DNA from 4 places in the Shewanella zhangzhouensis genome. Region 4 is predicted to be linked to each of the others. Evidence: predicted binding sites of a transcription regulator. Region 4 holds the regulator's gene; each other region holds the start of a gene.
The links. Region 4 encodes sigma-54, which starts transcription at its own class of promoters, with help from an activator protein. Its sites were predicted from a motif close to GTTGGCACGNNNNTNGNNT; they were not measured.
Positions count from the first base shown of each region.

Region 1: K0H63_RS12945 (flagellar assembly protein FlgT) is a predicted target of sigma-54. The motif match lies at 1,063-1,081, and genes of this name have one in related genera.
Region 2: K0H63_RS04495 (DUF4097 family beta strand repeat-containing protein) is a predicted target of sigma-54. The motif match lies at 1,913-1,931, and genes of this name have one in related genera.
Region 3: flgB (flagellar basal body rod protein FlgB) is a predicted target of sigma-54. The motif match lies at 1,238-1,256, and genes of this name have one in related genera.

Region 1 covers NZ_CP080414.1:2,951,112-2,954,319, forward strand. Annotated here, with positions in the region: gene K0H63_RS12935 (LPP20 family lipoprotein) at 1-297, opposite strand, end outside; gene K0H63_RS12940 (FlgO family outer membrane protein) at 294-926, opposite strand; gene K0H63_RS12945 (flagellar assembly protein FlgT) at 1,213-2,388, shown strand; tRNA gene K0H63_RS12950 (tRNA-Arg) at 2,443-2,518, shown strand; gene K0H63_RS12955 (methyl-accepting chemotaxis protein) at 3,043-3,208, opposite strand, start outside.
Region 2 covers NZ_CP080414.1:1,044,881-1,048,088, reverse strand. Annotated here, with positions in the region: gene K0H63_RS04505 (class II fumarate hydratase) at 1-1,194, opposite strand, end outside; gene K0H63_RS04500 (FKBP-type peptidyl-prolyl cis-trans isomerase) at 1,392-1,730, opposite strand; gene K0H63_RS04495 (DUF4097 family beta strand repeat-containing protein) at 1,996-2,772, shown strand; gene K0H63_RS04490 (DUF3833 domain-containing protein) at 2,862-3,208, opposite strand, start outside.
Region 3 covers NZ_CP080414.1:2,944,985-2,948,192, reverse strand. Annotated here, with positions in the region: gene K0H63_RS12915 (chemotaxis protein CheV) at 1-153, shown strand, start outside; gene K0H63_RS12910 (CheR family methyltransferase) at 314-1,147, shown strand; gene flgB (flagellar basal body rod protein FlgB) at 1,289-1,687, shown strand; gene flgC (flagellar basal body rod protein FlgC) at 1,690-2,103, shown strand; gene flgD (flagellar hook assembly protein FlgD) at 2,130-2,858, shown strand; gene flgE (flagellar hook protein FlgE) at 2,892-3,208, shown strand, end outside.
Region 4 covers NZ_CP080414.1:3,837,519-3,840,726, forward strand. Annotated here, with positions in the region: gene lptA (lipopolysaccharide transport periplasmic protein LptA) at 1-88, shown strand, start outside; gene lptB (LPS export ABC transporter ATP-binding protein) at 85-816, shown strand; gene K0H63_RS16925 (RNA polymerase factor sigma-54) at 928-2,409, shown strand; gene hpf (ribosome hibernation promoting factor) at 2,440-2,727, shown strand; gene ptsN (PTS IIA-like nitrogen regulatory protein PtsN) at 2,730-3,173, shown strand; gene rapZ (RNase adapter RapZ) at 3,170-3,208, shown strand, end outside.

The DNA of each region.
Region 1 (3,208 bases), 890 kb from region 4:
TTTAATGCTGTCACTGCCCATGGCCCAGTCGTTCACGCTGGCGCCGGCACTGATTTTTTGACCGTAAACCTGCTCTGCCAGTTCTCTGTATGCCGCAAGCTTTGAGGCCTGCATGGCCATCAGCACCTTTTCGGCCTGGGTCTTCGCAGGTTGGGTTGCCAAAGGCGCATAGCCAATGGCGGTCAGCTTGGGAAAACTCGCTGGCGCCTCAGTCTCCCACTGCACATAACGGTCATCACTGCTGGCGCACCCGGCTAAAAACACCAGGGTCAAACAGGTGCTAATCCACTTTTTCATTTGTCTTCTCCAAGCAGAGTGACCCTGTCCAGCCCCGGCGCTTCATGGCGATATAACAGCCCGTCTTTGGAAACGACTTGCTGGGAGTAACCCAGGTAATCCCTGAGATCCCCCGGACGACTGAACGACTGAGATGTCGCTACCACACGGTTATTGGCTATGTCGACCAGACGGCTATTTACTGTCATGCCATCCCGCCCCAGGCTGTAAGTAGCCACCAGCACATGCTGGGTCTGGGCAGATTCACGCAGCTTTTGCCAATCACGACTCAGCAGCAAGTCCCCTTTGTCTGTGACTCTCAGGGTTTGGCTGATAGCCGTATCCACCACGTTGAAGTACCGGGCATGCAGCGCGGCCATCATGCCCTGCTGCAACTGGCGGGCAAAACTGCCACTTTGAGTCATGTCATCCACGTTTACCGGGGTTGTCACCACGATGGGATCGGTGGATGAAAGCACGTCGTTGGTCAGCAGCAGCTCATTGACTATCTGCTGTGCCAGAACATTGACTTGCTCCCGTTGTGGGTAGCCGTCTTCCCCATAGGATACACTCTGAGGAACCTTGGGCTGCCCCATCGCAGGCAACCATACAAAAGCGAGTGCCAGAGCAGTGACCATTCGCACCTTCATAGAGACAACTCCATGATTTTATATAAATTAATAAGAAAACCCATCTTCAGACTTTCCACTCCATTACACAGCTATCGGCACCTGTGGCAATTACTTTACTTTAAAACACCATAATCCCAGCGGATGCCAGGCCTGGGGCGGCACGTAACTTGCTTAGTCCGTATCATGACAGAACCATCCGGTATCCAGCATGCACCGCGGCGGCACTAAAATGGCTTGCAGGCCCTGTGCCAAAGACACCAATGGATGGAACCCTCAACCCTTTGAGATGTGGCAGGACAGGCATATGGGATTGATAAAATCCGCCCTCGTTTTCAGCGCGCTCCTTATGAGCATTCAGGCACAAGCCGACTGGGTGACCGCCCAGGGCGAGGCCGTTATCGTCAATGGTAACGTCACCAAAGCTCGCGCAGAAGCCATTGAGCAGGCCGTCAGCTATGCCAGCCTGCAAGCCGGTGTCAGCATTGAATCCTCACAGCAGATGGTCGATGGTCATCTTACCGATACCAGCACCCGTCTGATGCAACAGCTGATGACTGGGCCCGTACAGCTCATCAGTGAGCAGATTGAAAACAACCGCTTACGAGTGCAACTGCGCGTCGAATTGATGGAAGCGCCTCAAAATCAGTGTCAGAGCACCCACCTGAAAGCAGCGATACTATTGCCCGAAGCCGCCGTGAGTCACCGCAGCCAATTGGCGCAGGGTCAGATAAATAACCTTGGGGAAGCCGTATCCCGGCAGCTCGCCCGACGACTGGACAGTACCTCAGGTGCGGCCTTTGCCAACCTGCGGCCCGGCGCGCGTCTTGATGTGGACGCAAGGCAACTTGCCGCCCCCGGCTATCGTTTGCCGGGGTACCTTGCCATGGCAAGCGATAGCCAATACGTTTTGGTCCCCCAAATTACTGATGTCTCCACCGAGCCCGCGCAAAGTAGCTACTTCGGCCTGGTCACAGACGCCCCCGAGCGCCAGTTTGCCCTTACCCTCACCCTGTTCCAGGGGATCAGCGGCGAAATTATCTGGCGTGACGAGTTCACAACCTCTGCTCCCTGGGAGTTCGAACGCACGGAGCAGGTGTCCCCAACCCATGACAGGTTCTGGCGCTCAGCCTATGGCATGGCGGTAGATAAACTGCTGGTGCAGGCGGTAAAGGAACTCGACAAGGCACTGTTTTGCCGCCCTGTACTGGGGCAAATTGTTGCCAGGCAGGGGCAAACTTTGATCCTGAATCTGGGACGTCGCCATGGCATTAAGGTCGGGGATGAACTCGCCGTGGTGCTGGCAAAACACATTCCAGACAGGCTGAACGACACCCGCGCCACCGGGAACAACACCAAAACAAACATCAGCATAACCCAGGTAACTGAAGACAGTGCCCGCGCCGAGCTCTCTGGTCTGGGCAGCGTGGATAATATTCAGGTCAGCGATATTGCGATAAAAACCGGGCAGAACAAGAATTAACCAGTTAAATATCAAGACTTTTAATCAAAGACAAAATAGGTATAATCAGCGGGTCTCCCTATAGCTCAACAGGATAGAGCAGTCGCCTCCTAAGCGACCGATCGGGGTTCGAGTCCCTGTGGGGAGACCATTCACTTGTGCTTGTGAATGCTTGCACAAGTTTCAAGCTTGTCGTTCAGTTCCTCTTTTTCTGCCAATTTTTGTGTTTCTGTTGCCGCTACAGTATCTGTATTGATCGGCTGTGCCGCTTATGTGCCGCCACCGTGGCAATCTCTTGTTTCAACTGCAACTTCCGGCATCTGATGCCATTAATCCCCGCGTGGCGGCCAGAGGCCTTCGGGGAACGCTTGCGAGATGAAACTGTTCATCTCGCAGTCTGACGACACGCTTATCCCCCTGCCGTGGGTGCCGTGCATGGATGCACCAATGTCGCGATCGCATGGATACGAATGAGCGCCCCTTGGCACATCCACTTAGGTGACGCGCAGCGAGTACATCCATGTAAGCTCGACGACAGCATCCATGCTGTAGAAGTTCACTTCAGGGGATATGCTTCGGAATAGCCTTGCGGCTCAGTCAGGCATGTGAATAATCGCCAAAATGCAGTGACTAACGTTCAGCTTGGTTGGCCGCTACACTGGCTAAGCAATCAACCTATACCTTGAATACCGCAATCAACTGCTCCATCTGCCGAGAGTCTTCGGCAATCCTGTCGCTGGTGTGGCCGACGGTTTCGCTCTTGGACTGATTGTCCAGGGAGATGTCGTTGATCCGGGTGATGTTCTGATTCAACTCGGCAATCACCGCACTCTGTTCGTCG
Region 2 (3,208 bases), 1.7 Mb from region 4:
TCGGCTAAGCTCTTTGGCCATACGCCCTTCACATACCTCAAACCCGTCGATGGCCTTGTCAGCCAGGGCCATCATGGCATTGGTCAAAAGCGCAGTGGATGAGAGTAAGTTATCCGCTATCACGGGCAGCATCACATTCAGCTCGAAATTGCCCGACTGTCCGGCCACTGTGATACAGGCATCATTGCCTATGACCTGGGCACAGGCCATGGCAACCGCTTCGGGGATCACCGGGTTGACCTTACCGGGCATAATCGATGAACCGGGCTGCAGCGCCGGCAAGCGGATTTCACCCAGACCCGCCAGCGGCCCGGAGTTCATCCAGCGCAAATCGTTGGCAATTTTCATCAGGGTAACGGCCAGTGCCTTGAGTTCACCGGACAGCGCCACCGCCGCATCCTGGCTGGCAATCCCGGTAAAAAGATTCGGTGCGGGCTGAAATGCCAGACCCGTAAGCAGATTCAGCTCACGGCAAAACGCCTGGGGGAATCCCGGCGCGGCGTTAACGCCTGTGCCCACTGCGGTGCCCCCCTGGGGCAATTGCCACAGGGAGATGAGCTGCGACTGTAATTGCAGCTCTCTGGCATCCAACTGACTGGCCCAGGTTTCGAGGCTCTGGCTCAAGCGCACCGGCATGGCATCCATCAAATGGGTACGGCCCGTTTTCACGACTCCCTTTACGCTCGCCGCCTTGGTTCTGATGCAGGACTTAAGATGCATCAGGGCTGGCAGAAGGCTCTTGGTCAACAAGCTTGCCGACGCCACCTGAATACAGCTTGGAATAACATCGTTGCTGCTCTGCCCAAGATTCACCTCATCATTGGCGCTGACAGGGCGACCAAGACTCTCTGAGGCGAGCCGGGCCAGTACCTCATTGGCATTCATGTTGCTGCTGGTACCTGAGCCGGTTTGAAACACATCCACGGGGAAGTGCTGCATCAGCGCCTTGTCCTGGCGTAAGGATAAAGCCGCCTCAGAGATGACCTTACCGCAATCATTTGCCAGCACGCCCAATTGGCTGTTGGCACGGGCTGCGGCGGCCTTTATCAGCAATAGCGTCTCAATAAATGCCTTTGGCATCGGCTGGCCGCCAATGGCAAAGTTGTTCAGCGCCCGCTGAGTTTGCGCGCCATAGAGTGCCCCGGCGGGTACGATAACCTCGCCCATGCTGTCTTTTTCAATCCGGCTATCCATAATAACGTCCTGTTTGCGAAGGGCTTGTGCCTGTTGCCTGACCACAGGGCTCCACACATGGCCAGAGAACTGTCCTGCCACGCTGGTAACAAAACACGGCTGTAATATCAGTGTACGCCAAGGACAGATGGCGGGCTGCGCGATTCGCAGATACAAAAAAGCCCATGGGAACATGGGCTTTTTTAGCGTGGGGCGGTTCAGTCATCCCGGGTTAATACTTCAAGCAGTTCAATCTCGAAGGTCAAATCCGAGTTTGGCGGGATCATATTGCCAATCTGGCGCTCACCATAGGCCAGATGTGATGGCACCTGTAAACGGCGCTTCCCACCGACCTTCATACCAATAATGCCCTGATCCCATCCCTTGATAACCCGCCCTGTGCCTATTACGCACTGAAATGCCTGGCCCCTGTCATGGGAGGAATCAAACTGGGTGCCATCGGCGAGCCAGCCCCGATAATGGGTGGTAATAAGGGCGCCCTTTACCGCCGCCTTACCCTCACCCTCAATCACATCGTCTATTTGGAGTTCAGACATACAGACTCTTCTTTCGCAATTTATCGATAAAGGCTGAGTGTACCACAGCAGATACCGGACACCCTGCCCAAGGCGGACACTCGAGGTGTCCGAAAGTGGTGAATTCGACCAACTGATAGTGTCCGGCCGGACAACCATTCCAGAATGAAAACACAAACCCATTTTATATCAAATAGTTAAATATTGGCACGTTACCTGCTAACGTTACCTGTTAATTGCTCAGATAACGCTCAGCCAACTTTAGATAAAAGAACAAGGAATTCACATGAAAATCACCGCATCTCTCGCTGCTTTGTCTCTGGTATTCGCCTCTGCCGCCACAATGGCAAACGAAAGCCAACAGCTGTCGGTATCGGCCAACGGATTAAAAGGCCTGAATGTCGAAGCCGGCGCCGGCAGTTTCATGCTCACCGGCAGTGATACCGACCAGGTACAGGTCGAGGCTGATATCTTCCACCCCAAAGGTGACAAGCCTGAGTTCACCCTGGAAGTTCGCGGCAACACCGCCTATCTGGTGGCCAAATTCCCCGAATCCTATTCATTTTCAGGCAAGTCGCCCTACATCAACGTCACTGTGACTATGCCCCAAACCCTGATGTTAGACCTCGCGGACGGTTCGGGCGACATCGAAATCCGCGGCCTCACGAGTGATATCCGGGTTAACGATGGCTCAGGCAACCTCCTTATCGAGGGTGGCAATCAGGTATCCATCAATGACGGCTCAGGGGATCTGACCCTGACCAATAGCACAGGTGATGTGGATATCAACGATGGTTCCGGCAATATCACAGTATCCGACATTTCAGGTAATGCCGACATCCAGGACGGCTCCGGTGATATCAGGGTAACGGCTGTCATGGGGAATGCCAAAATCCAGGATGGTTCCGGCAATATCTTCGTCGACCAAGCCAAGGGAAAGGTCGAGATCACCGACGGCTCGGGCAATATCAACGTCAAAAACGCAGGGGGCCTGATTATCCACTCAGATGGCTCTGGCAGCGTAAATACCGCCAATATTCAAGGTGATGTGATCCTTCGCTAAGCTGACCTTTCACAATCCAGTCTTCCCGGCGCTGAAGCGGTCCAGGGCTTGCCTTGGCCGTTTCGGCCCACCCTCAACTGTTAATGAGTTCAGCGCTTGCGGATAACCAGGGTCACCTGACCAACGGTGAGGCCAAACTTATTGATATCGCTCTTGTTAAGCAGGGTGTTTTCATCAATCTGATAGAGCCAGTCGTCAAAGGCTACATCAACTTCGCTGCCATCGACCTTAAGGCGCATATCGTAGCGCCAGCGCAGGGCAAAGCCTTCGAGCTGCCCCTCGGCGACACCTAAAATATCATCGGCACGGCCGAGCCAGCGGTCACCGCCCTGTGGTTCGAGCTGCCATACCCGGCGCTGCTTTTCCCCATCATCAAATACAAAGTCTTCTTCGAGGATGATGCGATTGTCTTCGAGTCGCCCCTGCATGGTGACCA
Region 3 (3,208 bases), 890 kb from region 4:
CCCAAACTCAAAGACATCAAGGTGATTTTGCACACGTCGCTGAGCGGTGTGTTTAATCAGGCGATGGTTCAGAAAGTGGGTGCCAACGACTTTATTGCCAAGTTCAATCCCGACGAACTGGCCGCTGCGGTTAACAAGCACCTGAGTATCTGAGCAGGATGGCATTCCCCTTGGGCGGGGTTATACTCCTCCAAGGGCGCTTGTATTCAGTCACTGGATAATGTATAAAGCAGCGCTTATTTTTGGGGAATAAAATCAGAAAGTTAACCAGTTATTGAGTTAATTTTCTCTATTTGGTGCAGGATGAGAAACGGTGTCAGACAAATCACTGGCTGAAGCGGAATATAATCAATTCAGGTTGTTCCTTGAACAACACAGCGGCATAGTGCTTGGCGAAAACAAGCAGTATCTGGTCCGCAGCCGCCTTGCGCCTCTGATGGGCAAATACAACCTGCCTTCGTTATCAGAAGTGGTCAAACATTCAATGAAACCCACAGAGCGGCAACTGCGCGCCGAGGTCATTGATGCCATGACTACCAACGAAACACTGTGGTTTCGTGATAAATACCCCTTCGAATTGCTCGCCAATGCGCTGCTGCCTGACTATGCCAAGCTTGGCAGGCCGCTTAAAATTTGGTCTGCCGCTTGTTCTTCAGGGCAAGAGCCTTATTCGCTGGCGATGACTATCCTCGAATATCAGCAAAAACGTCCGGGCGGCTTGCCCGCAGGCGCATCGATTCAGGCAACGGATTTATCCCCCTCGATGCTGGATCGCTGTAAACAGGCCGAATACGATAGCCTGGCGCTGGGACGGGGCTTATCGGATGAACGAAAAAGAGCATTTTTCGATACCCTGCCAAGCGGCAATATGCGGGTAAAAGACAACGTGCGGCGTATGGTGAGTTTCCGGGCACATAACCTGCTGGAAAGCTATGCCTTGCTGGGTAAGTTTGACATCATCTTTTGCCGTAACGTGCTCATTTACTTTGCCCCTGAGGCAAAGGCAAAAATACTGCGGCAATTTGCTGCCGCTCTCAATCCCAAGGGCATCCTGTTTCTTGGCGCTTCCGAGTCCATTGCCGGTTTGACCGATGAATTTGACATGGTGCGCTGCAACCCGGGTATTTACTACCAGAAGAAGACATAGCCAAATAACCTAATGAATAAAAACAAAAAAGCCGACTTGGCAAAGTCGGCTTTTTTGTTGTCTGCCATTTGCATGGCGGAACTCCCCAGATTTGGCACACGAATTGCTTTTCATCTGCCATCATGGCGTGGAGGCAATTTTATGGCGATCAGTTTCGATAAGGCGCTTGGGGTGCATCAGTTTACCCTTGGCATCAGAGCAGAGCGGGCGGAAGTCCTCTCAAGCAATATCGCCAACGCCGATACCCCCCATTACAAAGCACGGGATGTGAACTTTGCCGATGCGTTGCAGGCGGCACGCAGCCACCAGCGTGGCATGCAAATGGCTCAAACCAGTGAAGGGCATTTTGACTTGCAAGCACTGAGCCGACAGCACGTGCAGTTCCGTGTCCCCAATCAGCCAGATACCGGCGATGGCAACACTGTGGATATTCAGCAGGAACAATCTGCCTTTATGCAAAATGCGCTGGAATATCAGATGTCGCTGGGCTTTCTGGAAGGCAAGTTCAACGGTATGAAAAAGGCCATTAAAGGAGACTGACAATGAGCTTGTTTAATATCTTCAATGTGTCTGGCTCCGGCATGAGCGCGCAATCGGTCCGCCTCAACACCACCGCCAGCAACATTGCCAACGCCGACTCAGTGTCCAGCAGCGTCGATAAAACCTACCGGGCGCGTCATCCCGTGTTTGAGGCTGAACTTGCCAAAGCCAGCCAGCAGCAATCTGCCCGTGGTGTGAATGTCAAAGGCATAGTCGAAAGCGATAAGCCGCTGCAAAAAGAATACAACCCGGACCATCCCATGGCGGATGCCGATGGCTTTATTTACAAACCCAATGTGAACGTGATGGAAGAAATGGCCGACATGATATCCGCTTCGCGTTCGTACCAAATGAATGTCCAGGTGGCCGATACCGCCAAGAGTATGCTGATGCAGACTTTGAGAATGGGCAAATAACGGATGTGGCGCTAAGGAGGTAAGCCGTGAGTTTTCTTAACTCTATCAGTCAGGCATCGGCGGCCCAGTCAACCCAGAGCACGGGAAATCCCTTTCTGGACAGTGTCAGGTTGCAGACCAAAGAAGCAGTGCCAGAGGCCAAAAAACAGGAATTGACCCAAGAGGACTTTTTCGCCCTCTTGTCGCAGCAGTTGTCTATGCAGGATCCGTTCAAGCCGGTTGAAAACGACCAGATGATTGCCCAGATGGCGTCTTTCTCTACCGTGGACGGTATCGCCAATTTGAACGAGCACATTGTGAATCTGAATACCGTGATGACCTCCAGTCAGGCACTGCAGGCATCGGGTTTGGTGGGACAGAAGGTGCTGATCCCATCAGCATCTGGTCATGTATCCGCTGAAGAGCCCAACCTCAAGGGCGTTATCAGTACCTCCAAGCCCATTGAGACAATCATGGTGCGCATTGAAGATGCCAAGGGACAGTTGGTGAAAACCTTCAGTGTCGATGGCAGTGATGGCGGCAACATTGATGTGAATTGGGATGGCCTCGACGCCGAAGGTAAACCCGTTGCCGACGGTACTTACACCATCAAGGCCAGTGGTCGGGTCGATGGTAAGGCCGAGGAATTACCGGTTTCAACTTATGCCCACGTGACCAGCGTGTCGCTTGGGACTGCAGCAACAGGCGCCATTCTTAACTTGCGTGGCATTGGCGGCATTAAACTATCGGATGTTCTGGCTGTGGCTGAGAGCTGATCCAGAAAACCAGACTAAAGAGGTAATTGACTTATGTCTTTCAATATCGCACTCAGTGGCATTGCTGCCGCCCAGAAAGATTTGAACACCACTGCCAACAACATCGCCAACGTCAACACCACGGGCTTTAAAGAGTCACGTGCTGAGTTTGCCGATGTGTATGCGGCTTCGATTTTCGCTAACAGCAAAACCCAGGTGGGTGGTGGCGTGACCACCACTCAGGTGGCGCAGCAGTTCCATCAGGGCAGTTTGCAGTTCACCAGTAACGCGCTGGATTTGGCCATTAGCGGCGGCGGTTTCTTTGTGACGTCTGCCGACCCTTCGGCCCGTGATTACAGTTTCACCCGCGC
Region 4 (3,208 bases):
TATCACCATCATCAAGCCCGAAAATTACCAGCAGGAGCTGCAGGATAAGGGCACTACTGAGCAACCTCAGCAAGAGAAGCAGCAATGACCCAACTGACCCTGAAGGCCAGTAATCTCGCCAAGAGTTACAAAAACCGCCAGGTTGTCAAAAACGTCAGCCTCACCGTAAATACCGGCCAGGTTGTCGGCTTGCTGGGCCCCAATGGGGCCGGTAAAACCACCACTTTTTACATGGTGGTAGGCCTGGTACAGAGCGACAAGGGCAGCATACACATCAACGATGATGACCTGACGCTGGATCCCATGCACCTGCGCGCACGCAAAGGCATTGGCTACCTGCCACAGGAAGCCAGCATCTTCCGCAAGCTGTCGGTGCGCGATAACATCATGGCTGTGCTGCAGATGCGCAAAGAGCTGAACGCCGATGAGCGTGAAGAGTCGCTGGAGCAGCTGCTGGAAGAGTTCCACATCACCCACATCCGTGACAATCTGGGCATGTCACTGTCAGGGGGTGAACGTCGCCGGGTCGAGATTGCCCGGGCACTTGCCGCCAACCCCAGATTTATCCTGCTGGATGAGCCCTTCGCCGGGGTCGACCCGATTTCCGTTATCGATATCAAAAAGATTATCGAGCAACTCAAGAATCGTGGCCTCGGAGTGCTTATCACCGACCACAATGTGAGGGAAACCCTCGATGTGTGCGAAAAAGCCTATATCGTCAGCCATGGCGATTTGATTGCCGAAGGCACCCCTGCCGAAATCCTCGACAATCAGCAGGTGCGTGCAGTGTACTTGGGTGAGCAATTCAGGCTATAGTTAATTAACAAAGCCCCCTTCTCATATCCGGATAATCAGGGTGGTAAATCACCGGATAACCTGATAGAAAAGCTTTCTACCTGAATAATTTAGTGAAGGATTCGCAGTACAATGAAAGCGTCGCTCCAGCTAAAACTGGGACAACAACTCACAATGACGCCACAGTTGCAGCAGGCCATTCGTCTGCTTCAACTCTCTTCGCTTGAACTGCAACAGGAAATTCAGCAAGCCCTCGACGCCAACCCCCTGTTGGAGCTGGACGACGAACTGGGCAGCGATCAGTTTGATGCCGACGGCGGCGATAAAGAATTTGACGACCAGTTCAGCCAGGAGTCCGTCTCAAACGACACCAGTGACAGTGCTTCGCTGGAAACTTCAGACGCTATCAGTCAGCAGTCCATGCCGGACGAGCTGCCAATGGATACCACCTGGGATGAAGTCTTTACGGCCGCCCCCGTTTCCGGTCCCGGGATCCGTGGCGAAGATGATATGCCGTTTCAGGGCGAAACCAGTGAAGGCCTGTACGAACATCTCGAGTGGCAAAAAAATCTCACCCCTTTTTCCGATACCGATCTGGCCATTGCCACTGCCATCATAGATGCCATTGACGAAAAGGGTTACTTAACCCAAAGTCTTGAAGAAATTCTCGAGGCCGTGGGCGATGAAGAAGTCGAGCTTGACGAAGTTGAGGCCGTGCTCAAACGCATTCAACACTTCGACCCCATCGGGGTAGCTGCCCGTGATTTGGCAGAGTGCCTGCTCATTCAACTTGGTCAGTTCCCGGCGGATACCCCCCATCTGGACAACGCCAAGCTGCTTATCCGTGACCATTTGGATCTGATTGCCAACCGCGACTTCCGTACCCTGATGCGTAAAACCCGCCTCAAGGAAGAAGAACTCAGGGATGCAATCATCCTCATTCAGGGGCTGAACCCCCGTCCCGGTGAGTCTGTGACCAGCACCAAGGATGAGTATGTCATTCCGGATGTCTCGGTCAGTAAAAAAAATGGCCGTTGGGTTGTAGAGCTTAATCCCGATTGTATGCCTAAACTGAGTGTGAACCAGCAATATGCCGCCATGGCACGCACCAGTCGCAACCAGGCTGACAGCCAGTTTATCCGCGGGCATTTGCAAGAGGCCAAGTGGTTTATCAAGAGCCTGGAAAGCCGCAACGACACCTTGCTGAAAGTCGCCAATTGCATAGTGCAGTTCCAGCAGGGCTTTTTTGAGTATGGTGAAGAGGCCATGAAACCCATGGTGCTCAACGATATCGCCGAAGCGGTAGAGATGCACGAATCCACCATCTCACGGGTCACCACTCAAAAGTACATGCATACCCCAAGGGGTATCTTTGAACTCAAGTATTTTTTCTCCAGCCACGTCGGGACCGAAGATGGCGGAGAATGCTCATCTACTGCCATCCGCGCCTTTATCAAGAAACTGGTGGCGGCAGAAAATCAGAAGAAACCATTGAGCGACAGCAAAATGGCGGAACTTCTGGCAGAACAAGGAATCAACGTTGCTAGACGCACCATCGCCAAATACCGAGAAGCGATGCTGATCCCACCGTCGAACCAACGTAAGAGTTTATAACCCACCCAAGGTCTTTGGAGGAAAGTGTCTATGCAAATCAATCTGACTGGGCATCATATCGAAATCACTGATTCACTGCGTAACTACGTAGAGAGCAAGTTCTCCAAGCTTGAACGCCATTTCGAACAGATCAATAATGTCCACGTTGTTCTCAATGTTCAGAAATTGCAGCAAATCGCAGAAGCCAAGCTTCACCTCAACGGTGGCGAGGTATTCGCCACTTCAGAACATGAAGACATGTACGCCGCCATTGACGCCCTAATTGATAAATTGGACCGTCAGGTTATTAAACACAAAGAGAAACTGACCAAACATTAACGATGGAACTAAGTACCATCCTGGCGCCGGAGTGCACTAGCTGTGCCACTCCGGGCAGCAAGAAAAAGGTGCTGGAGCTGATTAGCGATCTCGCTGCTGCCCAGAATCCCTCCCTCTCGTCTCAAGAGATATTCGAAAGCCTGCTGGCCCGTGAAAAAATGGGCAGCACCGGTATTGGCAATGGTATTGCCATTCCCCATGGCCGCATTGGCACTATCGATAAGCCTTTAGCTGTGCTTATCAAGTGTGAAGAAGCCATAGGTTATGACGCCATTGATAAGCAGCCGGTGGACATTCTGTTTGCCTTGCTGGTGCCATCGGACCAGTGTCAGCAACATCTCAGCACCCTGGCCGCCATGGCCGAAAAGCTGAATGACAAGCAGATCCTCAAACAGCTGCGCAAGAGCCACGATGAAAAGGAACTTTACCAGGTAATCATCGGATGAAACTCGTTATAGTCTCCGGGCGCTCTGGCTCCGGA